One region of the Alteromonas fortis genome, then DNA from elsewhere that is predicted to be linked to it. Evidence: predicted binding sites of a transcription regulator. Region 1 holds the regulator's gene; each other region holds the start of a gene.
What was found. The regulator FliA, encoded in region 1, starts transcription of late flagellar genes. The targets are predictions, from matches to a motif close to CTAAAGNTNNNNNNNNNNNNGCCGATA.
Positions count from the first base shown of each region.

Region 2: a site for FliA is predicted at 1,504-1,530, ahead of PCAR9_RS09780 (VC2046/SO_2500 family protein). Genes of this name have one in related genera too.
Region 3: a site for FliA is predicted at 5,217-5,243, ahead of PCAR9_RS03395 (HAMP domain-containing methyl-accepting chemotaxis protein). Genes of this name have one in related genera too.

Region 1 is NZ_LR812090.1:1,146,705-1,157,688, forward strand. It holds gene flhA (flagellar biosynthesis protein FlhA) at 1-641, shown strand, start outside; gene flhF (flagellar biosynthesis GTPase FlhF) at 671-2,080, shown strand; gene PCAR9_RS04985 (MinD/ParA family protein) at 2,086-2,952, shown strand; gene PCAR9_RS04990 (RNA polymerase sigma factor FliA) at 2,949-3,680, shown strand; gene cheY (chemotaxis response regulator CheY) at 3,717-4,100, shown strand; gene PCAR9_RS05000 (protein phosphatase CheZ) at 4,135-4,890, shown strand; gene PCAR9_RS05005 (chemotaxis protein CheA) at 4,903-7,176, shown strand; gene PCAR9_RS05010 (protein-glutamate methylesterase/protein-glutamine glutaminase) at 7,205-8,335, shown strand; gene PCAR9_RS05015 (ParA family protein) at 8,364-9,128, shown strand; gene PCAR9_RS05020 (chemotaxis protein CheW) at 9,136-9,939, shown strand; gene PCAR9_RS05025 (chemotaxis protein CheW) at 9,957-10,448, shown strand; gene PCAR9_RS05030 (DUF2802 domain-containing protein) at 10,508-10,942, shown strand.
Region 2 is NZ_LR812090.1:2,264,764-2,275,747, reverse strand. It holds gene trhO (oxygen-dependent tRNA uridine(34) hydroxylase TrhO) at 1-820, opposite strand, end outside; gene PCAR9_RS09780 (VC2046/SO_2500 family protein) at 899-1,471, opposite strand; gene PCAR9_RS09775 (response regulator) at 1,593-3,233, shown strand; gene PCAR9_RS09770 (putative DNA modification/repair radical SAM protein) at 3,504-4,745, shown strand; gene PCAR9_RS09765 (TIGR03915 family putative DNA repair protein) at 4,797-5,591, shown strand; gene PCAR9_RS09760 (DUF6279 family lipoprotein) at 5,749-6,591, opposite strand; gene PCAR9_RS09755 (ATP-dependent 6-phosphofructokinase) at 6,803-7,807, shown strand; gene PCAR9_RS09750 (LytR/AlgR family response regulator transcription factor) at 7,943-8,770, opposite strand; gene PCAR9_RS09745 (sensor histidine kinase) at 8,772-9,845, opposite strand; gene PCAR9_RS09740 (Mpo1 family 2-hydroxy fatty acid dioxygenase) at 9,986-10,447, opposite strand; gene PCAR9_RS09735 (PilZ domain-containing protein) at 10,512-10,984, opposite strand, start outside.
Region 3 is NZ_LR812090.1:758,398-769,381, forward strand. It holds gene acnB (bifunctional aconitate hydratase 2/2-methylisocitrate dehydratase) at 1-254, shown strand, start outside; gene PCAR9_RS03380 (DUF192 domain-containing protein) at 327-776, shown strand; gene lysC (lysine-sensitive aspartokinase 3) at 835-2,184, shown strand; gene PCAR9_RS03390 (SOUL family heme-binding protein) at 2,262-2,942, opposite strand; gene PCAR9_RS03395 (HAMP domain-containing methyl-accepting chemotaxis protein) at 3,049-5,073, opposite strand; gene PCAR9_RS03400 (symmetrical bis(5'-nucleosyl)-tetraphosphatase) at 5,357-6,184, opposite strand; gene apaG (Co2+/Mg2+ efflux facilitator ApaG/CorD) at 6,192-6,566, opposite strand; gene rsmA (16S rRNA (adenine(1518)-N(6)/adenine(1519)-N(6))-dimethyltransferase RsmA) at 6,575-7,402, opposite strand; gene pdxA (4-hydroxythreonine-4-phosphate dehydrogenase PdxA) at 7,399-8,385, opposite strand; gene surA (peptidylprolyl isomerase SurA) at 8,399-9,688, opposite strand; gene lptD (LPS assembly protein LptD) at 9,742-10,984, opposite strand, start outside.

The DNA.
Region 1 (10,984 bases):
ATGCCGCCACTGTTGTTGCGACTCATCTTAGTCAGTTACTTTCCAATAACGCCTATCAGTTACTTGGGCATGAAGAAGCGCAGCAGCTTTTAGATATGCTCGCCAAACAGCACCCTAAATTAGTTGAAGGTTTAGTACCCGATATTCTGCCGCTTAGTACAGTTGTGAAAGTGCTGCAAACCTTGCTATTTGAAGGTGTGCCTATTCGCGATATGCGCACCATTGTTCAGACTCTTAGTGAATACGGTACACGAAGCCAAGACCCAGATGTACTGGTGTCTGCAGTGCGTATAGCACTCAAGCGTTTAATCGTTCAAGAAATTACCCAAGGGGCGAAAGAGATACCTGTCATAACCTTGGCGCCAGAGTTGGAACAGATGTTGCACCAGTCCCTTCAAGCAGGTGGCGAAGACGGTGCTGGTATCGAACCAGGTCTGGCAGACAAGCTGCAAAAATCATTGCAGCAAGCCAGTCAGCAGCAAGAGTTAGAAGGGGAACCTGCAGTACTCCTTACCTCAGGCATGCTACGACCCGTTCTGTCTCGCTTCTTAAAGTATTCTGTTGTTGGGCTGCATGTTCTTTCATACCAAGAAGTGCCTGACGACAAACAAATAAAAATAGTCAGTTCGGTCGGTCAATAATCTGACACTGGGTGATTGGAGAGGTTGCAATGAAAATTAGACGTTTCTTCGGCAAAGATATGCGTGAGGCGCTAAGCCAAGTTAAAGCTGAGTTGGGCAGTGATGCTGTGATCATGTCAAATCGCAAAGTCGCTGACGGCATCGAGCTTGTAGCAGCCTACGACAAAGAGCCTGAAGCTAAGCTTTTCACGCCTAAGGCAGCACCACAAGCCGCGGCAAAAACACCTGGCCAAAAGGCTGTGCCTAGCTTAAGTGAAATTATTGGCGATGACGGTCCTGACAGCTTAAAAGCGTTGCTGGAAAAGCAGCATGGTGGAAACCCAGTTGCAAGCAGTTCTGCACAACCAAAACAGCCAATGTCAGCGAACGCTAAGCACGCCAACGAAATTGCCTCTCACTTAGATTTTTCAGAAGCGTTTATCGACGACCTTGGAACACAATCGCCAGCTCAAGATGTTGTCGAGCAAGAGACTTTTCCTGAGCACCAGGCGTCAAGTATGGGTGAAACACCTGTATCCCAGTCAGCTGAACTAGCTCAAATCAAAGAAGAGTTAGCTTCACTTCGCGACGTATTGCAGTATCAAGTTGCTGACTTAATGGAAGCGAAGAACAAGCGTCAAAAACCTGTTCATCAATATCTGGTCACGCGATTAACCGATATGGGGCTGAGTAGTGCACTAGCAACACAACTGATTAGCTATACACCGGCTCATTACAACGAACGTGACGCGTGGGTATATCTTCTTAACCTATTGGCTAATCGCATAAATGTTACCGGAAACGATATACTTAGCTCACAAGGTGCTGTTGCATTAGTTGGGCCTACTGGTACAGGTAAAACAACCACAGTTGCAAAGTTGGCCGCCCGCTACGCGCAGAAATATGGTGCAGAATCGGTGGCTATGATTACTATTGATACGTATAGAATTGCAGCCTATGAGCAACTAGCGACATACGGAAAAATTATTGGCTGTACTGTGCGAAAAGCGCAAACTAGTGAAGAACTTGCAGATTTATTGTTCCAACTTCGTCATAAGCGACTAGTATTGATTGATACAGCAGGTTTTAGTCAGCGTGATAGTCGATTAATTAAGCAAATTAAGCAGTTCGACAATGGCCAAATGCCAAAAGTTAAAAAATATTTGGTAGCGCAAGCCAATACGCAATATCCGGCTTTGCAGAGAATCATTCAAGCCTATGACGATATTGAACTAAGTGGCTGTATTTTCACAAAGTTAGATGAGTGCTACTCTTTAGGAGAGGTACTTAGTGCAGCGGTTGAATATCAACTACCGGTTAGTTATGTCACCGATGGTCAAAAAGTGCCTGAAGACATTAAGATTGCAGAAGCGAAATCTTTGGTTTCCGCTGCTGCAAAGCTTTATAAAAAGTACGGTTTGAATCATACTAGTGGTAACAACGCAATTAAAACAGCATAAGCAGTATGATTGACGATCAAGCGAGTAGCTTAAGAAAAATGAAGCAATCACGGTTAATCAAAGTAATCGCCGTCACTGGTGGTAAAGGTGGCGTAGGTAAAACAAACATTACACTTAACACTGCTATCGCCATGGCGAAGCAGGGTAAGCGGGTAATGGTTCTTGACGCGGACCTTGGTCTTGCAAACGTAGATGTGATGTTAGGCCTGCGAGTTGAGAAAAACTTATCTCACGTACTCTCTGGCGAGTGCACGTTGGACGAGGTTTTAGTAACCGGCCCACACGGTATTAAGATTGCTCCCGCCACATCTGGTACGCAGTCAATGGCGGAACTCTCACCCACACAGCACGCTGGCTTAATAAGAGCGTTTAGCGAGCTGCGTTCTCAAATAGACGTATTAATAGTCGACACCGCTGCTGGCATTTCAGATATGGTATTAAGCTTTTCTAAAGCCTCCCAAGATATCATGGTGGTGGTTTGCGATGAGCCAACATCACTAACTGATGCGTATGCGCTGATAAAAATCCTTAACCGTGAGCACGGTGTTTTTCGCTTTAAAGTTGTGGCCAATATGGTTCGCGATGTGCGAGAAGGTCAGGAATTATTTAGCAAATTAAGTAAAGTGACAGGGCGTTTTCTTGATGTTGCACTAGAATTAGTGGCGACGGTGCCATTTGACGAAAATATTCGCAAAGCAGTGCGTAAGCAAACAGCTATTGTAGATGCTTTTCCGGGCTCTCCTGCAGCCGTAGCGATAACTAAGCTAGCAAACAGGGCGCTTACTTGGCCTATTCCGGCGCAGCCTGGAGGTCACTTAGAATTTTTCATTGAACAATTAGTTGCAGAAAAAGCCGTAGGAAGTCAACGTTGAACAGCAAGGCAGCCGCTTATCAACAGCAAACAGATAAATCGCAGTTAGTCGAAAGACATGCGCCTCTGGTTAAGCGTATTGCGCACCATTTGATGGCGCGCCTGCCTGCGAGTGTTCTTGTTGATGACCTTATCCAATCAGGAATGATTGGTTTGTTAGAGGCCGCTCGAAACTTTGATGGGTCAAAAGGCGCAAGCTTCGAAACCTTCGCAGGTATCCGCATTCGCGGTGCCATGCTGGATGAAATACGCAAAGGTGATTGGACGCCACGTTCTGTTCACCGAAATGGTCGCGCAATAACAGAAGCGATATCTCAGGTAGAAAGTGAAACTGGGCGCGACGCACGAGATTCCGATATTGCTGACAAGCTTAATGTGAGCTTGCAGGATTATCACCAGATGCTCAATGAAGTAAATGCCGGGAAGCTGGTGGGCATTGAAGATTTAGGTGTGTCGGAAGATGTAATCACTACCGAGCAAAGTCGAGGCAGTGATGCACCGTTAGAAGATTTAATGCAGGGCGCATTTCAAAAAGCGCTGGCCCATGCAATAACGACATTACCCGAGCGAGAAGCGATTGTTCTTTCACTTTACTATGATGAAGAACTAAACTTAAGAGAAATAGGCGAGGTTCTCGACGTAAGTGAGTCGAGAGTCAGTCAAATTCATAGTCAAGCCATGTTAAAACTCAAATCACGAATGAAGTCGTGGCAAGCTGACGAAGAATAGAAATTAAAAACAATTAACCCCTCAGTGGAGGCTATTTTGGACAAAAGCATGAAAATTCTCGTGGTCGATGACTTTTCAACCATGAGACGAATCATCAAAAACCTGCTTAAAGATTTGGGTTTTGCCAATATCCAGGAAGCGGATGACGGAAGCACCGCATTACCTATGTTACAACAAGGCGATTTCGACTTTGTTGTTACTGATTGGAACATGCCTGGTATGCAGGGTATAGATCTGCTCCGAGCAATTAGAGCCGATGACAAACTTAAGCATCTGCCAGTACTTATGGTGACCGCCGAAGCGAAGAAGGAACAGATCGTTGCCGCCGCCCAAGCGGGTGTGAATGGTTACGTTGTTAAACCTTTTACCGCGGCAACGCTTAAAGAAAAATTAGATAAAATATTCGAACGTTTAGGTTGATCCAGACGCTCACCAGATAAATGAGGTTTACTGGATGTCAACGAATGTAAACGTTCCAATATCGTTAGAAGAAGCAAAGCAGCTTGTCACTTTTCTTGAAGAAGGTGACAAGACTTCAGCTAATGCACTACTTGAAGCCGTCTCAATGAAAGAAAACGTTGAGCTATTCGCTGAAGTAGGCAAGTTGACGCGTCAACTCCACGACGCATTAAACAACTTTCAAATAGACGACCGCATCAAAAATTTAGCTACAGACGATATCCCTGATGCTCAGTCCCGCCTTACCTACGTAATTGAAGAAACCGAGAAAGCTGCTAATACTACTATGGATGCCGTAGAGGCGAGTATGCCCATCGCTGAACTGCTCGCAGAGCGAATCGAAAAGGTTATGCCAGAGTGGAAAAAGCTGATGAACCGCCAAATCGAGTTGGGTGAGTTTAAGGTTTTATGTGCAGACTTAGACGAATTGTTGGAAGACGGTTCGAATCAGTCGGCTAAACTTACACAGTTACTTACTGAAGTTTTGATGGCACAAGGTTATCAAGACTTGACTGGACAGGTTATTCGTCGCGTTATCGACTTGGTTAAAGAAGTCGAAGATAGCCTTGTAAACATGCTTACTATGTTTGGCGAACGGGACGGTGCAGAACAAACTAAACCTTCCAGCGTTAAGGCCGATAAGGTTGATGGTGTAGAGGCAGAAGGCCCAATTATTGATGCTGACAAACGAGATGACGTCGTTTCAGGTCAAGATGATGTAGATGATCTTCTGTCTAGCTTAGGTTTTTAGGGGAGCGGGTGCATGTCGTTTGATGTTGACGAGGAAATATTACAGGACTTTCTAGTGGAAGCTGGAGAGATACTTGAACAATTACAAGAACAGCTCGTTGATCTTGAGAACAATCCTGAAGACGCGGACTTGCTTAACGCAATTTTTCGCGGCTATCACACAGTAAAAGGGGGAGCGGGCTTCCTTTCTCTTACTGAGTTAGTTGAAATTTGTCACGGTGCTGAAAACGTCTTTGACGTTATGCGCAATGGCCAACGAACGCTAACGCCTGAGTTAATGGATATCATTTTGCAAGCCACTGATGTGGTAGTTGAAATGTTTGAACGAGTAAAAGCACAAGAGCCGCTAGAGCCGGCAGATGCACACCTCGTCGACCTGTTACACAAACTCAGTCGCCCAGAATCTCCAGATGAAAACATTTTCGACAATGCAAGTGCGCCTGCCGCCGAGCCAGAAGTTGTCGCGGCTGAGCCCGAGGTCGTTGCAGAAGAGCCGGAACTAGTTATAGATGAACCAGTGCCAGCAGCGTCAGATACCAGTGAAAGTAGCGGTGGTATAGAAGAAATTACCGAAGATGAGTTTGAGGCTCTTCTTGATGAGCTTCATGGAGGTGGTGCTCCAGGACAAGCTGCATCAACCAATACAAAACCCGCCAAAACGGAGCCTGCGCAAACGTCAGCACCAGCGGCGAGCACTGACAGTGATGACATTACTGATGAAGAGTTCGAAGCACTGTTAGATGATCTGCACGGAAAAGGTCAGTTTGGTGGAGACGAAAAAAGTGCTGCAGAACCAGCATCAGCAGCTGCTCCGGCAAGTAGTGCCGGTGATGAAGAAATTACCGACGATGAATTTGAAGCTCTGCTTGATCAGCTTCACGGCTCAGGTCAAGGGCCAACTAAACAAAGCTCTGCTCCAGCAGCACCTGAACCTCCTGTAGACAAAGCGGCTACCGAGGCTGTTCAAAAAGCAAAGCAAGCGGCGAGTGCCCCGGCTGCGCCTAAGGCGAAGCCCGCACCTAGTGCAGCAAGCCCAGCTAAAACGAGTAAAGCAGCTGCACCTAAAGCGCCTTCCAAGAAAGATGATAAAAAAGGGGCTCCTGCTCCACCACCTGCTGAGACAACGGTACGTGTAGACACAAAGCGTTTAGACCAAATTATGAATATGGTCGGTGAACTCGTACTCGTTAGAAACCGACTGATAAGTTTGGGGATCAACAGCAACGACGAGAGCATGTCAAAGGCCATTGCTAACCTAGATGTAGTGACGGGAGACTTGCAAGGTGCGGTAATGAAAACCCGCATGCAGCCTATCAAGAAAGTGTTTGGCCGTTTTCCTCGCGTTGTACGTGACCTAGCTAGAAGCTTAAAGAAAGAAATTACCTTAGAGCTTGTAGGTGAAGAGACAGACTTAGATAAAAACTTGGTTGAAGCATTGGCCGACCCGCTAGTGCATTTGGTGAGAAACTCTGTCGACCACGGGATAGAAATGCCGGATGATCGTGCTGCGGCAGGTAAGCCTCGCATGGGTACAGTTCAGCTATCAGCATCTCAAGAAGGCGACCATATTCTTCTTACTATCGAAGACGACGGTAAAGGTATGGACGCCGAGAAGCTAAAAGAGATCGCAATTAGCCGTGGCGTATTGGATGTAGATGCAGCAGCACGCATGTCTGATGTTGAAGCGTTCAACCTTATCTTTGCACCTGGCTTTTCTACTAAAACCGAAATCAGCGATATTTCAGGTCGTGGTGTGGGCATGGACGTGGTTAAAACCAAAATTAACCAGCTCAACGGTACCATCAATATTGACTCGCAGTTAGGAAAAGGTACACGATTAGATATCAAGGTGCCGTTAACGCTCGCGATTCTACCTACGTTAATGATTGTTGTAGGAAAACAGACCTTTGCGTTACCATTAGGTGCGGTGAACGAAATAATAAATATGGACATCAAGAAGACCAATACGGTGGATGGCCAATTAACAATGATAGTTCGTTCAAAAGCAATCCCTCTGTTTTTCCTTGGCGAATGGTTAATCCGAGGCCCTAAAAATATAAATAAAGAAAAGGGGCATGTTGTTGTAGTGCAAATTGGTACACAGCAAGTCGGGTTTGTCGTAGACGCGCTAATAGGCCAGGAAGAAGTGGTTATCAAACCGCTGGATGCATTGTTGCAAGGAACGCCTGGTATGGCGGGAGCTACAATTACCTCAGACGGTGGTATTGCATTAATTTTAGATATTCCGAGCCTGCTAAAACGGTACGCGCGTAAACCCATTAAGTAAGGCGATGAATTAACAGGAATGATAATCCATGGTCTTTAAAGTCCTAGTCGTGGACGACTCGACCTTTTATCGCCGTCGAGTAAGAGAAATACTCGATGGTGATAGAGAACTTGAAGTTGTTGGGGAAGCGAGAAACGGGCGTGATGCACTGGATAAAACAGAAGCACTAAAACCCGATGTAATAACCATGGACGTTGAAATGCCTGTTATGGACGGTATTTCGGCGGTAAAGGCTATTATGGATAAACGCCCTACGCCTATTTTGATGTTTTCTTCATTGACGCATCATGGCGCTCAGGCAACGCTTGATGCGTTAGAGGCAGGCGCGCTAGATTTTTTACCCAAAAAATTCGAAGACATTGCCCAAGATAGAAAAGATGCTTCGCGACTGCTTTGTACTAAAGTTAGGTTGATAGCGCGAAGAGGATTGGGCTTGAAGCGCCCATCTCTTCGCACAGCGGAGACCAGAAAACTTCCTGATAATGCGCCCAAACAGGCTTTTTTCAAAACATCGGGTTTACTTTCAGGCCATAAAGGCGCCGACAAGCAGCCTACCGTTTCCTCAGTCAGGGCAACGGGTAAGCAGTACAGATGTTTAGCTATTGGGGCGTCCACAGGTGGACCTGTTGCACTTCAAAAAGTGCTTTCTCCACTACCTGCAGATTTTCCTCATCCTATTTTACTTGTGCAGCATATGCCTGGAACTTTCACTACTGCATTTGCACAGCGTTTAGATAGTAACTGTAAAATTAAAGTGAAAGAAGCAGAGCATGGCGATGTTTTAGCACCTGGGCACGCTTATCTTGCCCCGGGGGGAAAGCAAATGTTGCTCGAATCTATCGGTAGCAATAAGCGAATTTCCATCGTTGATGCAAGCCAGTCTGATAAGGTGAATTATAAGCCAAGCGTAGATCTAACCTTTAGCTCGTTGGCTAAAGTTTATGGTGGCGACGTGCTGGGAATCATCTTAACGGGTATGGGGGCAGACGGTCGAGAGGGCTGTCGAATACTCAAGGATAAGGGCGCGACTATTTGGGCGCAAGACCAAGACTCCTGTGTGGTTTACGGTATGCCTCAAGCTGTCGCTGTGGCTAATATATCGAGTAAAAATATTAATATCGATGATATAAGCAGTTGCGTTCAAACCGAAATGCGATAGCAGTTTGAACAGTAATGGAACAGTGATTATGAAAGTGTGGACTGTGGCAAATCAAAAAGGCGGGGTAGGTAAAACTACCACAACCGTAAGCCTTGGCGGCTTGCTAGCTCAAAAGGGCAAGCGAGTGCTCATGATAGATACCGATCCCCACGCATCGCTTAGTTACTATTTTGGTATTGATGCAGAAGCGACAAGCCATTCTGTTTACGACATTTTTATTAAGTCTAACGAGATTACTGCCGATAATGTTATGGACTGTCTCAGTCCTACAAAACTCGACAATTTATATGTGTTACCCGCAACCATGGCATTGGCGACGTTAGACCGAACCATGGGAAGCGAGCAGGGGATGGGCTTAGTGCTAAAAAAAGCACTAGCTAAAATATCCAGTGAGTTCGACTTTGCTATCATCGACTGCCCGCCTGTATTGGGCGTGTTAATGGTTAATGCCTTAGCGGCATGCGATAAGGTTATTGTTCCGACTCAGACAGAATATTTGGCGCTTAAAGGCTTAGATAGAATGATACGCACTATGGAAATAATGGGGCGTTCATTAGATAAGTCTTTTGATACTCTGATCATCCCTACTTTATTCGATAAGCGAACAAACGCCGCACTAGCGTCGAGAAAACGCTTAATGAGTGATTACGGTGAACGTGTATGGGAAGGTGTCATCCCGGTGGATACTCATTTTAGGGATGCTAGTTTGGTGCAGCTTCCTATCTCTGCTGCGTATCCAAAGACAAGAGGTGTAAATGCCTACGATAAACTGTTAGCCGTATTGGAGAAATAACAAGACCATGAGCAAGCAATCGCCATTTGCCCGTGAAGAAGTGATGGAGGCATACCTAGACAGTCTTCTGAAAGAGCCTGAAACTCCTGAAGATGTCACTGCGCGCACGGCAAAATTGCTTGAGCAGGCCTCTCAGCAAATGGCTGAGTCAGCCCTTGTATCAACGGCTAGCGATAGCGAAGCGCACGTCAACAAAGAAGAAGCGTTAGCTGAAGAGGTCTCTTCGTTAATTGAAAGTCAAAATTTAAAGACGATTGATAGCGAAAAGCAGCATTCATCCGTTGAGGTACCTGTACAGGCAGAAGAAAGTGAGGTAAGTGTTCCTGAGAGTTTAAAAACTCCACTAAAGGATACTCTCGGTTTCCGCTTTCAGGCGCTATTCTTTGAGGTTGCAGGGCTAACGCTTGCGGTTCCCTTAACTTCGCTAGGGGGGATCCACCAAATTGAAAAAATTGGCCCTTTATTTGGAAAACCTGACTGGTTTATGGGTGTAATGTTGCACAGAGAGTCTAAACTAAGTGTTGTTGACTCTGCAAAATGGGTAATGCCAGAAAAATACGACGAAAATCTCGCACAATCGCTCAACTACCGATATCTTATAATGTTAGGAGAGAGTGCGTGGGGACTAGCAAGCGAAAAGCTTGTAAACACGGTCAATTTGACTACCGATGACGTAAAATGGCGCGAGTCCACAGGTAAACGTCCCTGGTTAGCAGGGATGGTTAAAGAAAAAATGTGTGCGTTAATTGACGTTGAAGAATTAATATCTATGCTTAACAAAGGCTTAGGCAGTAACGACCAGACGCCATAGTATTGGGAGCCAGGTTCATGAGCGATGAAAGAATGAATAATAACGCTAGCGACAGTAACGATGAAGTCCTTCAATGGGTGACGTATCGCTTAGGTGAAGAAACGTACGGTATTAACGTAATGCAAGTACAAGAAGTATTGCGTTATACCGAAATAGCCCCTGTACCCGGTGCGCCTGATTATGTGCTTGGTATTATTAACTTGCGTGGTAACGTGGTAACCGTCATCGATACCCGTGCGCGTTTTGGGCTACCACCAACGGAAATCACAGACAACACTCGTATAGTGATCATAGAGTCTGACGAACAGGTTGTCGGTATCTTAGTGGATAGTGTCGCCGAAGTGGTGTACTTAAAATCTTCAGAAATCGACAGCGCCCCTAACGTTGGTACTGAAGAAAGTGCTAAATTTATCCAAGGCGTTAGCAATCGTGATGGCGAATTGCTTATTCTTGTCGATTTGAATAAATTGCTCAGCGACGAAGAGTGGGATGAGCTTAGCAATATCTAAACAATGAATAGGCGGCATGTATTGTCTATGTCGCCACCATTTCCCCAAGGGTTATGTCCATGGAATGGCAGCTTGCTGCACCTACCTTAATTGAACTTATCTTGTGCGGTTTTATCATAGTGCTTGCTGTTACTGTAAGTATTCTGTATTCGCACATTAAGCAGTTACGTACAGCTTTAAGCGATAGCGAGCAAAATAGTGCATCGGCCATTGCGCGAATTGAGGCGCTCGCTAACAACGCAAATAATCAACAAACCGAGGCGCAAGCACGCACTCTGGTTATCACTCGCCACCTTCAAGAACTAGACGAAAAGCAAACTGATATAGAAAATCAGCTTCGCGAACTCAAAATGCAGGACCCTTCACTACGTTTATATCAGCGTGCTGCAGACTTAGTTAAGCAAGGCGCCAGCGTTGAAGAAATCATCGAGGCCTGTGACATTCCTCGCGCTGAAGCTGAGATGTTAATGATGGTGCATAAGCAAAATAGCTAGTTGTTTGTATCGATAGGCTCGTCTTAAAAAAGAAACGTTTAG
Region 2 (10,984 bases), 1.1 Mb from region 1:
GCGTGCCGTAACAGTGAGGGCAGCTTACGCCAGGCTCATACTTATCGCTTTGCGTATCTTCTTCAGTAATAGGGAGTCGACACGCGTAACACTGTTCGTAATGACTCTTTTCAAGGTCGTGGTTTACCGCAACGCGGTTATCGAAAACAAAGCAGTCGCCTTCCCACATAGACTCTTCTTTCGGCACATCTTCAAGATACTGTAAAATGCCGCCTTCTAAGTGGTAAACCTCTTCAAACCCCTGCTCTTTCAAATACGCTGTCGACTTTTCACAGCGTATGCCGCCAGTACAGAACATGGCTACTTTTTTGTTTTTTGACGGGTCGAGTTCTTTTTCTACGTATTCTGGGAATTCGCGAAACGTGTCGGTTTTAGGATCAATGGCGTTTTTGAAAGTGCCAATTTCTATTTCATAACCGTTTCGCGTGTCAATTACGGTTACATCTGGGTCGCTTATTAGCGCATTCCAGTCTTTAGGCTTGACGTAAGTGCCTACAGTTTGGCGAGGGTCGATACCTTCAACGCCCATGGTCACGATTTCTTTTTTAAGTTTCACCTTAGTGCGATAGAACGGCTGTTCGTCGTGAAGTGATTCTTTGTAAGAGATAGGATTGATACGTTCATCGCTATTCAGATAAGCGAGCAATGCGTCGATACCTTCACGGGTACCTGAAACTGTACCGTTAATGCCTTCGTGAGCAAGTAGAAGCGTACCTTTTATACCATTTGCTTCCATAGTTTCTAGAAGCGGCTGGCGGATTTCTTTAAAGTTTTCAAGCGCAACAAATTTATACATTGCGCATACAATATATTTAGACATATTTTAACCTTTGCTGATTGGAGCGTAAGACCAGTGCAAAAATGCGGCGCGGAATATAACAAAACTGACCGTTAAAAACTAGGCGATATTTTCAAATGAAGAAAAGTCTGGCGTTTTAGCTTGGTGCTTATCTTTCCCATATTTCCCGTCATCGGCGTCGCCTTGCGAAGATATAACATCGTAAAGTAACGTATTATCTTCTTTTATAGCGTTGTCATATTGCTTTTTCAGTCGTTTCTGGGTAGCTAGACTGCAGTTGTCTACAACGTCATCCGGGATGCGCTTCGCGTCATCAGTTTGAGCTAACGGCGCAGGCTTCATACTAAGAAAAAGGCGTGCACCTTCGTAGTCTGTAGCGAGTAAATTTGAGTGTACTTGCATGTCTGTCCATTCATTTTCACTGACGGACAGTGAAGGACGTCTATAGTGATTTAACGCCGCAAGTTGCGCTTCTATACTATTCGCTGTGTCAGCGTCTGACGTTGCCGCTTCAATTTCAAACGGTTCAGCTACGCTATGTTGCTGCATTGCAAGGTATAACGAGAACAATGCCCCCTGCGATGACGCCCGAGCAAGTACACCACTTCGCTCCCAGTAAATACTGGGGTCTATTGATGTTTGTTCATTTGCTGAGGCTAAATCTGGCGACATACGTACACAATGCTGTTGTTGTATACGTATGTTGTCGGCAAGATAATGTTTTTCTTAAGCTTATTTTCTAAAGTTAGATATACTTCTACTAATTGATAGTGTGTTTATTCACGGATTCGAAATGCAATTTAGCAACAAACAAGTACTGATTGTTGAGGACCAACGTCCTTTCCTTCTTCTTTTGAAAGGGCTAATGCATTCAATGGGGGCGTCTGATGTCGTCACTAAGTCTTCTGCTGAACAGGCGGTATCGCTGTGTAAAAAGCACAAATTTGATATTGTAATTTGCGACTTACACTTGGGTGCTGATACCAAAAATGGCTATGAACTTATAGAAGAGTTGCGCACGCGAAGGCTTATCAATCCAACCTCAGTATTTATTCTTATCAGTGCAGATAGTGCTCGACCGGTTGTGCTTGGCAGTATTGAACGTCGCCCAGACGATTTTCTAATAAAACCCTTTTCACAAGTACAGTTAAAATCTCGCATCGTTCGTGCGTGGCAAAAACGACAATTTCTTCAACAAGCGTTCAACCTTATAGAGCAAGGTGAATACAACAGTGCCATAGATCATATTGAGACACTTTTAGAAAACCCTCGCCACTACAAAGGACACTGCGAACAACTGCTAGTTGAACTCTATTGGCGTATTTCTCAACCCCAAAAAGCTCTAGATGTACTAAAAGAATATATCGAAGGTAGGCCTGTGCTATGGGCACAAATAGCAATTGGTAGAACCTATCTGCTGTTGAATGAATATGAAAAAGCGATATCCATTGCCAAGAAAACGTTAAAACGCAACCGTTTCAATGCTGATGCTCATGATATTCTTGCGCAAGCGCATCACGCCTTGGACGCAGGTGAAAAAGCCCTAGATGCGATTAGGGAAGCTATCAAGCTTTCCCCGTTTTCATTACCTCGTCATTATAAGGCTTGTGAAATTGGCCGGGAAAATGACGATTTAGTACTAGCAGCCAACTCTAGCCAAGCAATTTGGAACCTATCAAAACGCACTGTACATAAAGCAAGTTTACATTGGTGCACAATGATACGTAGTTTACTTGATGTCGCTGAATCTGCTGATGACAAAAGCCAGCGCAATAAATATCAGCAAGAAGCCTTACTCACATTACAGCGTGGTAAGTTTGATGAGCACCTATATAAAATCGACAGGGAGTTCGACGTAGAAATTTTTGGCAATATTGTAAATGCAAGGATAAGCGCGATTGATGGGAAGCTCATTGATGCAAAGCGTCATCTCAATACATCGCAAATACAGCTTGATGATAAATACGCAGAAGTACCTACAGCGTTCATTCCAGATAGCATTAACGTTATGTATAAGCTGGGAGAGTTCGACGACGCGCTGCAGTTAAGTTCTCTACTTTCATCGAGGGGTGAAGAACTCGACCAAAACAGTTCTTACATGTTAAAGACACAAGCGCAAAACGCACAAAAAAGCCTCGCTAGCTATCAGCAATTTAACCGTGAGGGCATTCAACACTACCAGCAACAAGACTTTGAACGCGCTAAAGCCTCGTTTGCCCTTGCTCAAGGTTTTGCACCTGTTAATACAGGTGTTGCACTTAACCTGCTTCAATGCCTTCTTCAAATAGCCATAAAAGAAGATAAAGCGGAAATGAAGTTAATAAACGAATGTAAGCGTTTGTTTAAGCTGATTGATGATATGACACTCAAAGCGCCATACAAAGAAAAGTACGAAAATATTCGAGATGAACTTTCTAAGTATATTGGCTTTTGATACCCAGTGACATATTAGTTCTTTTCAAAGCAACCCTACCTTTTTCTATCGCTGGTAATTCATTGCTATTAGCCTATACATCTGTGTTGTAAGCCGCGTTGGTTAACATTAAAACTTTCCCCTCTACTGCCGTAATCAATTGTGCTGTATATATATACATGATATAACGCAGTGCCATGCAGCTTATGCCAAAAAACGCTCATATCGATACTTTGGTTAAAAACACTAGGCTGTTTAACTGAGACTGGTTAAAGGAAGTAAACATCGGCGATGCATGACAGACTGATACAAAAACTTGAAATTCTTTCCGATGCGGCCAAGTACGACGCGTCTTGCGCGAGTGGTTCAGCAGGTAAACGACAAGCTGGAAAAACCGAAAAGACCGGTATAGGTTCGCTTACCGGTGGCTCGGGGATATGCCATAGCTTCACACCAGATGGAAGGTGTGTTTCGCTGCTTAAGATCCTTATGACAAACTACTGTATTTATGATTGCCATTATTGCATTAATAGAGTTTCAAGCAATGTTCAACGGGCGCGTTTTACAGTTAAAGAAACGGTAGATTTAACCCTAAATTTTTATAAGCGCAATTACATTGAGGGTTTGTTTTTAAGTTCTGGAATTGTGGGTTCGCCCGATATCACTATGGAAAGCATGGTGCGTATTGCAAAATCGCTACGTCTTGATCACGGGTTTAAAGGATATATTCACCTTAAAACTATCCCGAATGCGTCGCCAGAACTACAAGCAGAAGCGGGTCTTTATGCTGATAGACTTAGTATTAATGTGGAAATGCCTACACAGTCTTCGCTAAACAAGTATGCCCCAGAAAAAGATCTTGGCGATATTCACGGTTCGATGAATACGTTAAAAGAAAAAATTGCAGAGCATAAAGTAGACAAAACATATTCGGGCAAACGCCCTCCCCGGTTCGCACCTGGGGGGCAGTCTACGCAAATGATTATAGGTGCCGATGGGTCAAACGATAAAACCATTTTAGGCACAAGCGTTAAGCTCTACAGCGATCAGAAACTTCGACGTGTGTATTACTCAGCATTTTCCCCTATCCCTGATGCTTCGGAAGTTTTACCGCTAAAACCGGCGCCATTGATACGAGAACACCGCTTGTATCAAGCGGATTGGCTTTTACGCTTTTACGGTTTTGGCCTAGATGAAATCTTGCAAGACGACATGTTAGATATGGACTACGACCCGAAACTTTCATGGGCATTACGTAACCGTCATCTATTTCCCATTGATTTGAACAAAGCTGACAAACAAATGCTGCTACGCGTTCCCGGTCTTGGTGCGCGAACGGTACAAAAGATTTTATCTATAAGGCGTAATACAAAGCTCAACTGGATTGACCTTACTAAAATGCGGCTACCTCTTAAAAAATTGAAGCCTTTTATCAGCGTTGGAGATTACTTCCCTGATATCCATTTACTCGACAGTAATAATTTCGAGCTTCAGTTTAAACAGCCTAAACAGTTTGAGTTGTTTAACGCTTGAGTGTGTTGTTAATGCAGCTAAATTCAGCCGTAGTCTAAAAGGTAGCGTTACATGAAGACCATTACCATTACTTCAATACCTGGCTTTGATGAATGGCGGGAAGCTTCGCGAGAATGCATTGCTGAGCGCATTCCCCCTGAACATATTATTTGGCAGAGCGCACATTCTGTACAAGACGATCTGTTCGGTAGTGGTGATGAGCAATGCGAAAGAAAAAGGCCGCGAAGCAAGCTTAGTATTCCTAAACCTACACTGATGCTTTTAAAGTACGCCCTATGTCATAACGATGATAAACGATTTGCGCTTTGTTACCGGGTGTTATGGCGTGTCGTTTATGAAAATAAGCAACTTTTACAAATGAAAACTGACGACGATGTCATTCAGCTTTTCGCCATGGCGAAAGCGGTAAAACGTGATGCTTACAAAATGAGTGCTTTCCTGAGGTTCAGAGAAATAGACCTAGAGGGGCAAGAGCATTTTGTCGCCTGGTATGAACCAGAGCATTTCAGTTTAGAGATAAAGCTCAACTTCTTCCAAACCCGTTTTAAGAATATGCGGTGGTCTATATTAACGCCCTATCGTGCAGCTCATTGGGATACCGAAACCCTAGTACTAGAAGATAATCCCGATCCAAGCGTTGTACCCGATGATGACCGCATTGAAAAATACTGGTTGACCTATTACGCCAATATATTTAATCCAGCGCGTATCAAAACAGGTGCGATGTTAAATCAGATGCCTAAAAAGTATTGGAAAAATATGCCAGAGACGTCGCTGATAGACGATATGATTAAGCAATCGGACGCTCGGGCCAGAAAAATGATAAACGATGGCAATAAGCACTGAGTCAATACAAATGAGCTTGTATTAACGAGCTAACCCAAACGAATAACCATAAACGAGCTTGGCCCATAAACTCTGAGCTAGTACATCTGAGCCAAGCTTTGTTTAGCGCTGATTTGTGTAATTCTACTTTGGATTAGTATCTATTTGTAATACCAACTTAGTCTCTAAAATTTTCTATAGTGTCAATTAGGTCATCAATACTTTCTATAAGGGTTTCTCGCTGCTCGTCAGTTAGCGTGGTGAAAAGCTCAGATATTAACGCAGCGCTAACGGTCATGTTATGTGCGCTGCTTTGCTTGTAAACATCGCTTTTATAGCTATCTGAGTTTTGCATTAGAACAACCAGTTCCGTTTCAAATTTATCGTTAAATTTACGGGTTACAAATAATTTTCGCGCCGCATTTTGTATATTTCTGCGATAGGTTAACCACTCTCCTCCCGTGGGAATGAACTGAGTCGCGTAAGAGTCAACAATTTGCTTTTGTTCGCTAGTTAGCTTGCCTATGCGTTCACTGATGGTCTCCTCAATGCGCTCGACACGCTCTTTTAACCGTTCTTCTTCAGACTTTTCCAGCGCCTCTTTTCGCTCTTCTTCCTCCTCTTTGTTATCTTTTTCGAGGGCGGCAAAAAGCGTAACAACTTGTTCATCATCGAGCGTTTTGGCTATTTCTGCTAATTCAGGGCTAACTTCATTACGCACTCTTTCCCAATGCGCTCTTGCGTTTGCAAGGTGTTCATGGACAGAGTTTGAATCTAAGGTCCCTTCTTTTATTTGACGTTTAATATCGGTAAGTTGAGCTTGGTAACGTTTAAGTTCAGAGGTTTTGTGCCAGCGTAGCCAGTTTTGAAGATAGTCATCAAATTTTTCTTCTTGCTCATCTTTAAGTTCAATATAGTCGTCCATGTACCAGTAAACCCACCAATCCAGGTTGTTGTAGGCCAATTTGGAACTACATGATGCAAGAAACACAACAGAAATAAATACTAACAGTACACGCATAACTCATCCTTTTTTGTTAACTACGTCATTTGCTGCAAATTCGCTTATATAAACTCAATTAAAAAACAGACGTGGGTGGTGAAGCGTTCGCTACTCGGTCTGCTTTATTATTTTAAATTATTTAAATTCTCTACAATACAGATGTTCACTTTACGTCTTGTTACCTTAACGTTACCTTAACTGTAATACTGGTAAAAAGAAGGACTTTAATGTGTCAAAACGTGTCGCAATTTTAACCTCTGGTGGCGACGCACCAGGTATGAATGCATGTATACGTGCTGCAATTATCGCATGCCAGAAAGCTAACTATACGCTGCTTGGCTATAAGCATGGTTACAATGGACTGTTGCAACAAGAGTACATTCCCCTATCGCTTGACACTACCCACAACTTGATCCAACAAGGCGGTACCATTTTGCACAGTGCAAGGTGCAAAGAGCTTAAGCGCCAAGAAGGAATTAAAAAAGCAGCTAACAATTTGATGAAAGCAGAAATTGATACGCTTATTGTGATTGGCGGCGACGGCTCATTTCGAGGTGCAGCGGAATTAGGGAAAGAATGGGACGGCCAAATTTTAGGAATTCCCGGCACGATAGATAACGACATTAGCGGCACAGATTCAACCATCGGCTATTTTACCGCTATAGACACTGCGATGAGTTCTATCGATAAAGTTCGAGATACTGCAGATGCATTTGAGCGTATATTTCTTATAGAAGTCATGGGCAGGAACGCGGGCTTTTTAGCATTGAATGCTGCACTCTCTTCTGCAGCCGACTACGTGGTTGTACCGGAATTTTTTGAATCTGCTGAAAAAGAAATAGAGAAACTTGTTGCCCAAATAAAAGCCCAGCGCGCGTTAAAAGGACCAGTTAGTTTCATCGTCGTCGTTGCTGAAAACGTATGGCCAAATGGCTTAGCTGGCCTTACTGAGGCATTACAGAGCCACGATATCAGTGACGTCAGGCCGGTAACCTTAGGCCATGTTCAGCGTGGTGGCTCACCTGTTGCCCAAGACAGGTTGCTCGCAACGACACTTGGAGAATTCGCAATAAGTCTAGTCGGCAGTGACATTACTAACATTATGGTAGGTGAAGTAAATCAACGCCCTGTTACTGTCCCCCTTAACAAAACGTGGGAAGATACCAAACCTCTTAACGAGGCACGTGTTGACGCTATGCTTACGCTTATGAATGAGCGATACAGCAGCAACTGAATTGACGGTTAGAGGCTATAATTAGAAAACAAGAAGCGTTTACCAATCCGCATAGTTAGTTACTGAAAACCACAAACAAAAAAGGCGTTGTCTATTTCTAAACAACGCCTTAAACATTTTACTACTTGAGCTAGGTTACATTTTCATAGCCGCTTTGACTTTATCGCGGTGACTGCGGCTTACCTTAAGTTCTGTATCGTTTTGGAGTATTAAGTGGTACTCGCCACTGATGTGACTGACTAGCTTTTTAACAAAACGAATATTAGCTATGGCAGAACGGTGCACGCGAACGAAAAATTGTGGGTTTAGTTCTTGCTCAAGCTCTTTCATGGTTTTACGCATTATGTGCATGCCATCAAGCGCATGTACGCACATATAATCGCCTGCTGCATCAATCCATTGAATGTCTTGTACGTTTACACGGGTTACTTCTGAACCATCTTTGATAGCTAAAACATCAGGGTAAGGGTTCGTCTCAACCGGCTCTCCGCTAGCTAATTTACGTAGAATTTCCTCGCAATCATCACCGGTTAGTTCAGCCACTAGGCTCACCAACTTTTGAGACTGCTCATCTTGATGTTGTGTTGAGAAGTATTCACGAACCTTATCTAACGCGGCGCCAAGACGCTCATCGTCCGCTGGCTTTAACAGATAGTCTAGCGCGTGTATGTCAAAAGCTTTAATCGCATAGTTATCGTAGGCAGTTACGAAAACAATCATTGGAATTGGCTGCTTTAATTCACGAAGCTTGTGAATTACTTGAAAGCCATTCAAACCCGGCATTTGAATGTCTAAAAACACTAAGTCTGGACGATGTTGAGAAATACTGCTCACAGCTTCAAGACCGTTCTGACATTCTGCAAGAACCTGTACATCATCATGACGTTCCAACCTTGCACGAAGGCCTCTGCGCGCTAAAGGTTCGTCGTCCACTACAATGGTTTTAATCACTTGCTTTGTCATGTTATACGTCCTTAACTTCATACGGTATGCGAATTCTAACCCGCACACCGGAAGGCTGATTGTGTTCTATAGAGAATGCAAAATTACGATGATAAAGGGATTGCAAACGCTCTTTTATGTTGGCTAAGCCCACACCATTTTCACGGCTAAGGTTGCCATCTTTGATATCTGCGCCTGGGCCGTTATCAGCCACGTCCATCAATAAATCATTACCAAACGTACGTGCCGTTATGGAAATACGACCACCATTTTCCATCTTAGATATGGCATGCTTTATTGAATTTTCAATAATTGGCTGCAAGATCATACTGGGTACAAGCGCACTTTCGCACTCTTCGTCGATATCCCACTGTACATCTAACCTATCATCAAAACGCACCTTTTCTATTTCAAGATAAAGTCTTAACGCCTTTATCTCTTGACCTAACGGGACGCGTTTTATCGGGTCATTGTCTAGCGAGTAGCGCAAGAAATCACTTAAGCGCGAGACCATAGCCTCCGCCGTATCATTTTCTTTCAAAAGGATAAGGGTAGAAATAGCATTCAGCGTATTAAAAAGAAAATGCGGGTTAAGCTGATAGCGAAGCATTTTGATGTGCGCCTGGTGAGCCATGGTGCTGGCTTTAAGCGCATTTTGCTTTTCTTTTTGCAGCATCTGAAAGTTTTTGATGCCGAAGTACACACCACTCCAGCAGCCGACCATTATCAATGAGTTAATGGTGTTGGTGAAATACATATACCATTCGTCTGGGCGATACCCGTGTTTATATATTTCCCAGTAGTTAATGTTTTTCACTACTGCCCACAATAACGCTATTAGATAACACGACACTATCACTATTATGATCATGTTTAGCGGCGATTGTTTCCTTGCCCAACGATAAATGTAGCGCAGTGGAATGGTTAACAACCACCCTGCATAGGCGTTTAGCATGATTATAAAAACCCAAATGGGCCTTACATCATGAAGAAACGAACCGATGTAATAAATTATCGCAAACCCTGCCCAGCCTGCGCTGTGCAACGTCCAAAATAACCGTTCATTACTTTCTATTACACGCTGAAAGCGACTCACATTATTACCAATTTAAAAACTAATATGAAGATTATACGCCAGCCTTGCTGTGACCCAAGCGGCTTGGTCGTACACCTTATGCCTCTGGTCGCAGGGCAAATTCTTGAAATTAAGCATTTTTCAAAAGAACGTCGCTTATATTAATAGCTTATGTTCATTCTCTTAAGCCAGTGAACCCACCACCAAGCAGGACCAACTAAAAGGAAGCGTAGATCTTCGAAGAACGATGGTTTTTTGCCTTCTATATGGTGTCCAATAAACTGCAATACCCACATGACGACAAACAAAACTAAGGAGAATAACCATACTGAGATATTAAAGTGCTCTAACGTATTAACAGCGCCAAAGCATAATATGGTGAGCAGTGTCATTGCTGCACCTATTGGCCCAGACAACATGAAGTAATAATAGAGCACGGGGACTGCAATAATGTGTGCCCAGGTTATATCAAACTGGGCTATAAAATCCGGTACCGGCAAACTCCACAGCAAGCCAATAGAAACGAAGTAAATACTTGGTACGGCGATAGCGTGAATGATAACGTTCGTTTTGTTTTGATGGCTTTCGCCATACTGCATTAAAAGCCGCTCAATGCTTCTCATACCTGCCCCTTTGCCTGTTTTTAATAATTATCTAAATCGCCCCGAAAACATGTTTAACGAACCACTAGGTCAACAATGTATGTCGGGACAACAGCGTTTTTATCAGTTTTTCATCACAGGTAAAGGCGAGCCCATAATAAACCATATCGCTTTCATGCTTATGGTTTTTAACCCTTGCTGTGAGGGCTACTTCTTTACCGTCTAACGAATAGTTTAGCCGAACTTCGGCTTCATCAAGCATTACAGGCCAATTTGGCTTGACCTGAAGTGCAACTTTGCATCCTTTTTCACTCAAATCAATGATTATACCTGTCACATTTTCATCTTCTGGATACACTTCAGACTCCAATGTTACAGATACGCCCAATTGCGCGCGCTTAACCGCGCGAAGCCCTATACTTTCGATGCGTTTAGGAAACGTTGTTATAAGTAAACCTGAAGGCTTAGCGAGCAACTTTAAAACTTTTACTTTGAAGGCAATTACTTGGCCAGTATCGCCTTCAAGTATAGAACGAACGACAACCTCATTACCTACAG
Region 3 (10,984 bases), 390 kb from region 1:
CAACATCAACCCGAAACTTCCCTAACCGTTTAGGTGATGGAGCGAATGTGTATCTAACCTCAGCAGAGCTTGCTGCGGTTGGCGCAATTGTGGGCCGCATTCCTACCGCTGAGGAATACATGGAATACGCCAGCAAAATTAACGCAATGTCGGGAGAAGTATTCCGCTACTTAAACTTCGACAAAATGCCTAGCTTTAAAAAGGCGGAAGAAGAAGCTAAGGCGCGCATTATTCCAACGTTGAATGTTGCTTAAAATAGTGTATAAACTACAAAGCCGGTTGCCTTAGTGGTGACCGGCTTTTTTTATGGCGAAAAGGAATGTCTAATGGGAAAATCTTTCTTTATTGTTGCTGCACTTGTATTAACCTTAGGGTGTGCAAAAGCGCAGGTAGACCCTGTATCGTCACTGAATTCAGTGGACTTCGAATCTATTACACTGGAGATAGGTGGCAAGCACTATGAAGTTGAGTATGCCAATACCTTTGAGCAACGCGCGCAGGGCCTTATGTTTCGCAAAGCCTTGTGCGAAGACTGCGGTATGTTTTTTAAGTTTTCTAGCCCCAAATTTGCGGGCATGTGGATGAAAAACACCTTTGTTCCCCTAGACGTAGCATTTATCGACAGAAATGGCGTAATAACGGATATAAAACCTCTCACTCCCCATAGTTTGGAGTCGGTCGGATCATCGAAAGAGGTACTTTACGCGTTGGAAATGAACCAAGGGTGGTTTGCCGAGAATAATATAAAAGTAGGCGACCAAATAACGATTGATTAACCGCGTAAAGCGCGGTTGCTGCTAGCGAAAAGCTAGTTTTATTCTGGAGTTAAATATAGTGACAAATGCCTTATCGATAGCTAAGTTCGGTGGAACTAGCGTAGCGAATTACGAAGTAATGCAAAACTGCGCCCGAATTGTTGCCGGTAATGAAAAAACACGCATTGTGGTAGTGAGTGCTTCAGCTGGGGTAACAAATCACCTTGTAAGCCTAGCTCATACACCAATGACGCAACAGCAAATTGAAGAAACCTGCCAAGCCATTGTGGATATAGAACACGCTATTCTAAATAAGCTTGATGACAAAGATGCAGTAGAGCCTAAACTTAACGATTTGCTAGAAGAAATGCGCAGCTTAGCATTTCACGAAGAAATCCTTCACCGCGATGATTTAAAAGATCAGCTGCTTTCTATGGGTGAGCGAATGTCATCATTGATGTTCTCATCAGTGCTTGCGGAGCAAGGCGTGAAAACCATGAACTTTGACGTTCGCAAAGTACTTCGTACTGACAGCGAATTCGGTGAAGGCGCGCCTCAAATAGAAGAGATTGAAAAACTTGCTAAGCAGCTGCTCGCGCCAGAAATCAAAGACGCTATTGTAGTTACACAAGGTTTTGTTGGTGCAGATGAAGAAGGCCGTACAACAACCCTTGGTCGTGGTGGCTCTGATTTTACGGCTGCACTACTTGCAGAAGCGCTTGATGCCGAATCGTGCGAGATTTGGACTGATGTAACGGGTGTGTACACGACTGACCCACGCATTACTCCGGCTGCCCATCCGTTACCTGAGCTCAGCTTTGAAGAAGCCGCGGAAATGGCTACTTTTGGTGCCAAGGTACTACACCCTGCCACTATGGAGCCTGCGCTTCGCAAAGACATTAAAGTGTTTGTAGGTTCAAGCAAAGAGCCAGAAAAGGGCGGTACATGGATTGTGCGTGATTGTGAGCACGAGCCTCCGTACCGTGCGATTACTCGCCGTAAAGAGCAAGTAATGGTGACAGTGAAAACTCCAAAGATGATGTACGCGCAAGGTTTCCTACAGCAGGTATTTGCTATCATCGCTAAGCATAAGCTGAGTGTCGATTTGGTCACCACTTCAGAAATCTCGGTATCTTTTACCCTTGATAACCCCGCGAACTCTGTAGCTCAGCGTTTGAATAAAGAGACCATTGCCGAACTTGAAACCATCTGTGACGTTAAAGTAGAAAAAGGTTACGACCTTGTCACCGTTGTAGGAAACAACATGCAAACGGCTATTGGGGTTTCAAGTAAGATTCTATCTGCGGTATCTGATTTTAACTTACGCATGATTTGCTTTGGCGCTAATCCGCACAACCTATCGTTTTTGGTTAACGAGACCGACAGTGATGACGTGGTTCGCAAGCTGCATTCGGCATTGTTTGAATAAGGACTAGATTTGCGTAAAGCGTAAAAAAAACGGTCGCCTCAAGGCGGCCGTTTTTGTTTTGAGGTAAGTACAAGTAGCTAGAGAGCTTCTACCGGAATAATAATTTCATGGCGCTTATTCCAAGGCAGAGTGAATGGAGAGTCGTAGCCCATGTAGCTTGGTGAACCCGCCGTTTCGATATTGTTTTCTTCCAATACTTTGTGCAGTTTACGGGTGTATTCCTCTTTATCACTATCGCTACTAAAGCCTGAATAGCGGATAGCCGCCACGGTTCTTTCCGACACGGCAACAAGAGATACATTATCGTTAGTGGGGGTAGGTGCACTTTGCATGTCATATTTACTGGGTAAGAAAAACATCATAGTTTCTGACGATACTTCAACCGGTGAGGTCATCGCAATTTCTTGTGAACGCTTGCCTATCTCAACTGGCGAAGTCATAGAAATGTCGCTATTCGTCTTGTTCTCACCAGAGATATAGTTAAAAAGTAGGTTAAAAGCCCCTGTATCTTCGGCTCCCTTAGACATTACGCCCACAGCTTGGTTGTAATGTCTGATTTCAATATCATCAGCCAGTGTTTTGATAACTGTGTAGGGCAGTGTTTCTGTATCTTTGTAATACGTTGGTTCAGACTGGCTCATGGTGGATATCAGTAAAGTAGCAATAAGAAGTGACAGGCGGTAAAAGTTAGCAAGCATAGAGTTTTTAAAGTTTGTTATTTGTACTGTTTCTACGTTAAAAAGCCGATTAATGGTCATTCTAGTGTTGCTAAGTGTTTTTGCCGCCCCAAGGGTAATTGCTGTTTATGCAACAGGCACAAAAAAGGGGCGTAAGCCCCTTTCATAAATAGCATGCAAGCAGTGCTTATACTTTAAACTGCCTGATAGACTGCTGTAGCTCTTCGGCAAGACGTGCTACTTCGTGGCTAGATTCAGAGGTTTGCTGTGCACCCGCTGTCGTCTCTTCAGCAATGCCTACAATGGTTTCAAGTTTTTCACTGATTTCTTGCGATACGGTATTTTGTTCACGGGCTGACTGCTCAATTTGAGAGCTAACATCATGGGCCTTGTGAACCGCATCGGTAATGATATCTAGCGCCTGCGTGGCTTTTTCGGTTTGTGCAACACAAGCCGCAGTCTGCTCTTTACCTTGGTCCATCACAGACACCGCTTTTTCAGCACCAGCTTGAAGAACTTCAATCATGGCGTTGATTTCTTGTGTCGACTCCTGTGTGCGACTCGCAAGGGTTCTTACTTCATCTGCAACGACCGCAAAGCCTCGGCCTTGCTCACCGGCACGAGCAGCTTCGATAGCGGCGTTCAATGCAAGTAAGTTAGTTTGGTCGGCAACACCGCGAATAACGTCAAGAATGCCACCAATGCTTGCGCTATCTTGGTGAAGCTTATTAATAACGTCGGCTGCTTCTTGAACATCCCGAGACAAGATTTCAATAGTGTTTTTGTTTTCCAGCGAGATCTGGCGAACATTTTCTGCTTCGGCATCAGCATGACGAATTTGGCTAAGCGTGTCTTCGGCATTTTGTACAACAAGCTGCGACGTTGAGTGCATTTCTGTTGTCGCCGTCGCGACTTGGCCAATTTGTGATTTCTGATCCTGAATTGAATGTGTGGTTTGTGCCGTCACGGCTGATGTTTGTTCCGACGCCGCAGCTAACTGCTCTGCGCGAACGTTAATGGCAGTAATCAGCTCTTTCAGGTTGCCAATTAGCGTATTACAGTTTCTTGCTAGTAGCCCAAACTCGTCTTGCGCTGAATCGTCTAGGCGATGAGTAAGGTCACCCGATGAAGCAACAGTAAGTAGTTCGTTTACGCGATAAAGCGGGCGTGTAATAGCACGAACGGTTACGTAGCCAATGAAGGCTGCTACGGCAATAGAGATGAGAACAACAACAATAACAAAGGTGTTACCTGTTGTAATGGCACCGTTCACCTGATTTTCTATATGAGATGCTTTCTTATCAGCAAGATTCAGCAGGTTTTCAAGTGCCACAACACCCTGTGCGATATTTGAATCTGATGCATTAAGTGCTTGTTCAGCATCGTTTCTGCGCTCTAAACGATCCACATGAAGCTGCACTACGCCGTCGTTAGCTTTTATGGCATTGATGGCGTCATTTACTAAGTCGTTAATATCATCAAGTGTACCTGAGTCATCACGACCGCCCGCTGCTTCAACCATTTCGCTTAGCTGGGTAACTACTTTTTCAACTACAAGGTCAACTTCGTTGCCAAGTGTCTGTGAGCGAACTAGCGTTTCAGTTTTGATATATTCATAAGAAACAGTAAGTAGCGAAAGAAGCGAAGTTTCAAGTTGACCACCAATCTCAGCAGCACGTCTGAGGTTAGGATCGCGCTGAACCGCGTCTAGGTCCGAAAAATCCAGAAGGTAGGTAGAGGCATCGTCTGCATTATCTTCAGCATCACCTAGTTTGTCTTGTATATTGTTGCGCAAGTCGAGGTACATTTGGTGATTTTTGTACATAGCCTCAACATTAGTGATATACGCATCATAAGATTCGCGAACACTGTTTAGCGTGTTTCTAAGCTCTGGCTCATTACTAACGGCCTGCGCTAGCTTATTGTACTCGTTTTCAAAGGTATCTTTGGCAGAGTCGAATGACGCTCTTTTGTCCTTAAGATCACTTAAATCTTCTTCGATATAGCTTTCGAAGGTAAGTCGACCCATATTTAGGAAGCTTGCTTTAAGTGCATTACTGCCTGCTACCGTGGGCAAAGCAACGTCATTTACTTCCTCTGTTGCAGAGCCTATGGAATTGAGGTTATAAAGTGAGACAACACTTATAACGATTAGAAGTGCGCTAATCGCTACAAATCCCCCGATTACGCGTGTGGCTACCGTTATTTTCATCGGAACTCCTGGATGAGTGTTTTTTATTTTTATCCCTAACGATATTACCCGCCTCAGCTAACAAAATATAGCACTTATAAAGTGACGCTTGCTTGAATGCTGAGCAGGTAACGAAACATCATCGTTACTTTTACAAGTAAGTGTATCGGCTACAAAGACTTAATGTTTATTTTATTTAGCACTTAAGTCTAATTGTTATTACTGGTACAACCAGTTAAGCCGGGAAAAGCGGGTTCTTTCTCAGATAAGTTTCGTATCTAAAGGCGTGTATACAATAATGATTTTATGCTGTAACGCTAATCAAAGCTGAGGTATCTAAATTCAACAGCGTCATACTTTGCCCCCACACGTAGCCAGTATCTAAACCAACAAATTGTGAGTTATTTGTATGACCTGATAGGGCGGCCCAGTGTCCGAAAATTACTCGCTGGCTAGTTGTGAGCTTTGTATTTTCTACTTCAAACCAAGGCTTTAAGGTGCTATTAGCAGTATTGGAAACTGTACTAGGATGAGACTTGTTGTCAAAGTCGAGGGTGCCATCTGTATGAACAAACCGCATGCGCGTACACGCATTTACAATAAAGCGCAGTCGCTCGTCCTCCTCAAGTTTATCTGACCACTTGTCGGGTGTATTACCGTACATCTTTGAAAGAAAAGTGGCGTAATCATCGGACTTGAGGATGTTGCTAACTTCATCACTAAGTGAAACGCAATCATCGATAGACCATTGAGGATAAAGACCAGCGTGAACCATTATTGATTGTTCGTTTAACTTCGTTGCCAGCGGGAACTGCCTTAACCAATCGACAAGTTCTGTTAAATCTGCCGCATTAAGTAGTGGCTCTAATTTGTCTGACTTTTTCGCTTTGCGAATACCGTTTACAACAGCAAGTAAGTGCAGGTCGTGATTACCTAAAACACTACTAAATTGGCTGCCAAGAGATTTCAGAAAACGCAATGTGCTTAGCGAATCTTCTCCTCTTGCAACCAAATCGCCGACAGCAAACAGCTTGTCGTTTGTCTCGTCAAATTCTACTTTATCCAATACGCGGCGAAGGCCGTCATAACAGCCTTGAATATCGCCAATGACGTAGGTATTACCTTTAGACATAAAACCCTTAATGAAGAATGCTTGGAATAGCTAGGCGAAATACGTTTATAGGAACGCGGAAGCGCTCGCCGCTTTCTAGTTCCATTACATAATAGCCTTCCATATTGCCAACTGGTGTGTCAATGACTGCGCCGCTCGTATAGTCAAAATGTTCACCCGCTTTCATTATAGGCTGTTTTCCTACCACTCCATCACCTTCTACTTCTGACGTTTTACCGTTAGCGTCGGTTATCTTCCAGTAGCGACTAAGCAGTTGTACGGTATGCTCGCTATTGTTTTCAATAGTAATGTGGTAGGCGAAAGCAAATTGCTTGGAATCTGAGGGAAGGTGCTCAGGAAGGTGACGGGTTTTCACCCGCACCTTTATATCAAGTACATCCATAGAGGAACTTACTGCTCTTGTTGGTGCTCTTTTGCCGATACAGCGTTAGCTATAGTGGCAAAGTCGTTAAGCGATAGCACTTCTGCGCGAGAAGTTGGATCTATCCCTAACTCACGGATTTCTTCCTCACTCAAGCTGTCTTTCAGTGAGTTACGAATAGTTTTTCGGCGTTGATTAAAAGCCTGTGCACAAACGCGCTCAAGCGTGTTTACTGATTCAACATCAACGGGTGGAGCTTGATGCGGAACTAGTTTTACAACAGCCGAGTCTACTTTCGGAGGTGGCTTGAAGGCACCTGGCGGAACATTCAAAACAGGGATCACGTGGCAATAATACTGGGCCATAACAGAAAGCCTGCCGTAGTTCTTAGAGCCAGGGCCCGCTGCTAGCCTGTTAACCACTTCTTTTTGAAGCATAAAGTGCATGTCTTCAATGCACTGAGCATGGTCAAAAAGGTGGAACATTAGCGGCGTTGAAATGTTGTAAGGCAAGTTACCAAATACACGAAGCTTCTTGTCTTTTACTGGCATTTCTTTGCATAGTGCGCCGAAATCCATCGTCATCGCGTCTTGTTCAATAACGGTTAGTTTTTCTCCGTTGAATGGGTGATGTCGCAGTCGTTTGGCAAGGTCGCGGTCAAGTTCAATAACCGTTAATGCGTCAACTTCTTCACAAACAGGGTCTGTTAATGCGCCTAAACCCGGCCCAATTTCTACCAGGTTTTGCTCATTTTTTGGCGCGATGGCTGCTACAATTTTACCTATCACGTAGTCATCGTGTAGGAAGTTCTGCCCGAATCGCTTTCTGGCCGTATGGCCTAAATGTGTTTTACTCATTGTTGATGATGTGCAAGCTCAATGGCTTTTTCCAATGCTTTTCTGAAACTACCGGCGTCGGCTTCACCAGTACCTGCTAAATCTAATGCAGTACCGTGATCTACTGAAGTGCGAACAAAAGGTAATCCTAATGTGATATTCACTGACGCCCCAAAACCCTTGTATTTTAGCACGGGTAAGCCTTGGTCGTGATACATAGCTAGCACAACATCGGCATTTTCTAGGTATTTAGGCTGAAATATGGTGTCAGCGGGCAGGGGACCGGTGATCTTAAGGCCTTCGTCTCTTAATTCATTCAGTGCTGGAACAATAGTGTGAATTTCTTCAGTACCAATATGGCCATCTTCACCCGCGTGCGGATTTAATCCGCATACGTAAATGTGGGGCTCATTGATGCCAAACTTTAGCTTCAGGTCAGTGTTTATAATATGGATAACTTTGTGTAGGCGCTCGCGGGTTATCGCTTTTGCCACGTATTCAAGAGGGATGTGAGTCGTAGCTAGCGCTACATTTAAACCTTCTGTAGCTAACAGCATAACCACATCAATGGTATTAGACTGGTAAGCGAAAAACTCAGTATGTCCGCTGAAGGACACCCCTGCTTTGTTAATGATACCTTTATGTACCGGGCCAGTTACAACAGCGTCAAAGTCACCGTCCATATTGGCCTGGCATGCTTGGCGTAAGGTTTCGACTACATAAAGCCCGTTCTCACTATCAAGCGTTCCGGGGATAACATCAGCAGTTTTGTCTATCTGCTTTATAAACAACGAACCCGCATCTTGTATCTGCGGGTTATTTGCATCGTAATCGATTAGTGTTAACGGAAGCCCTAAGGCGCTTGCTCGTGCTTTTAGCATGTCGCCATCGGCAAACACGACAAGCTGGGCTTGCCATGTTTCCTGGGCCAGTTTAATGATCAAATCTGGCCCGATACCTGCCGGTTCTCCCGGCGTTATTGCTATTTTAATTGGTGTGCTCATGAATAACTTATTATTAAGATTCGACAACTTCGACGTAAGCGGCATCACGCATCTCACGTAACCAGTTCTCGGTTTCTTCTGAAAATTTACGATTGAAAATAAGCTGAGAAGCTTTCTCTTCTTTGCGTTTATCCGTTGCGTCATCCATGCGACGGTCGTTAAGTTGAATCAAGTGCCAGCCGTGAACCGTGCGCACTGGGTCGCTGTATTCGCCAGGTTCAAGCTGTGATAATGCTTCTTTAAACTCAGGTACATAGTTACCTGGGTCAGACCAACCTAATTCTCCACCGCGAAGGGCCGAGCCCGGGTCTTCCGAATATTCTTTTGCTAACTCTGCAAAGTCCGCCTCACCGTTTTTCAATTCTTCTTTAAAGCGCACTAGCATCTGTTTTGCTTTTTCTTCGCTTAAAATAATTGATGGCTTAACCAGAATATGGCGCGAGTTAACTTCTTCAACGGTAACTTTCTCAATACCGCGAGTATCTAGTACTTTTAGAATGTGAAAGCCTGCGCCGCTTCGGATAGGACCAACAAGCGCATCTTTATCTTTATCTTGAATCGCTTCAGCGAAGAGTGTTGGCATAGCATTAATATTCAGCCAGCCCATATCACCACCTTCTAATGCTTCGTTACCCGATGATGAAGCAATGGCAATTTTAGCAAAATCAGAGCCCGACTCTAATAGTGAGATAACTTTATCTGCGCGGTCACGTGCTGCCTGAATGTCTTCGTCTGTTGGTTCAGGTGGGAAGCCAATAAGGATATGACCTAAACGGTATTCTGCCTGCGTTGCACCCTGTTGCTCCATTATTTCTATCAGCGTATCTATTTCTTGAGGCGTGATATAAACGCGGCGGCGTACGTTTGCGCGGCGTACTTCACCCATAATGATTTCTTCACGAATATCTTCGCGATAGTCATCGTATGCAATGCCTTCAGCGGCTAATTGCGCGCGAAGTTGTTCAACGGTCGCATTTTGATTGGCCGCAATATTACCAATGGTTTGCTCAAGTTGAGGGTCACTGATACGAATACCCATACGCTCAGCCATTTGTAGCTGAAGGCTCTTCGTAATTAAACGCTCAATAGCCTGTGTACGAAGCGCACGGTCTGAAGGTAGCTGTTGGTTGTTAGCTTCAGCGTTGCGCTTAACGTCTTGTACGAGGGCTTTAATTTCACTCTCAAGTATAACGCCTTGGTCAACAATTACAGCAACGCGGTCAAGCATTACTTCTTGTGCCACGCTATTAAACGAGAGTAGGGCACCTAACATCAATGCACGGATAATGAACTTCATACACACTCTTTTATTATTGGTTAATTGCTTTCAAGCGCTGCTGAGCGCTCAACTGCGGGTTAATTTAAACTATAAGGCTGGCGATAGCCAAACATACCGTCTTCAAGCATGCTTCTTTGGGTTCCCGACGAACCAATGCCTTTGAAGATAAACTGTAGCGAAACACCAGAGTCAAAATCATCCGTTGTTTGGACGCCACTGTCGTTGTAGCGGTTGTTCAAACTGCGCTGAGCAACAAGTCGAACTGCCCAGCAGCACGACTCATATTGAATACCTGCGTAGGTTTCCACACTTCGATTGCGCTCTAAATCTCGATAAGTACGTCCAACCCACTGCCAATTCTCAGAAATTGGCCAGCTTGCTGAAACACCAATTTGATTAATGGTTTCACCACTAAGGTCGCGAACGTAGCGATGACTTAATTGAATAAAGCGCGCGTCATCTTTACGGTATTCAATGCCCACGCTGCTCAGGTCAACTTTGTCTGTATCAGTGGTGACCTGCACATCAGAATGGAAAAACCAATTTTGGTTAAAGCGCCAATCTACCTCAGCGGCAAGGGCTGAACGATCTTGATTTTTAGTTGCCGCAACCACTTTGTTATCTTCAAGGTAGAATATCTGACCCACACTAAGAACGAATTGTTCCCGATTGTTTTTATCTAACATGCGTGTGGTAGCACCAAGGGTAATCTGGTTGTTGTCGCTAATTCTATCAAGGCCAGTAAACTCTTGGCCTCGAAACAAGCCTTCAACATCGGTCAACAGCGGTGTTGAGTCATAAAAGCCGATGGCAGTTTGATCTTCATAAGACGTGTAAAGATACTGAATTTTAGGTTCAAGGGTCATCGACATATCGTCACTAAACCAAGATGTATCTCTTTCGAAGTATAGTGCACCGTAAAGACGAGCCTGACCAAGGGTACGCTCTACATCTTCTTCTAAATCGGTTCCTTCCACATTGTCTTGCTGATATACAGTTTGAAAAACTGTGGTTTCGGCAACGACTTCACCCCACGCCGCGCGAACCGGTACAGCAAGCGTTGGCGCAATGTGGAATCGCGTTGCGGTTGGCGCAGTATCTAACGTGTTGTCGAAATGAGCGACTTCTGAGTCAAGGTTAAACTCAAAGTATTCGCCTAGTGCTTTGTTGTAGTTAACTTTAATTTCTGGAACAGCGCGATAGCTGTCAGCAGTATCACCTAATACTTCGAAATCTTTAACCTGCATACTGACTGAAAGGTTCTGAGAGTAGTAACTCAAACCAATATTTCGGTATAGATGGGTATCAGAGCGGCTGTAG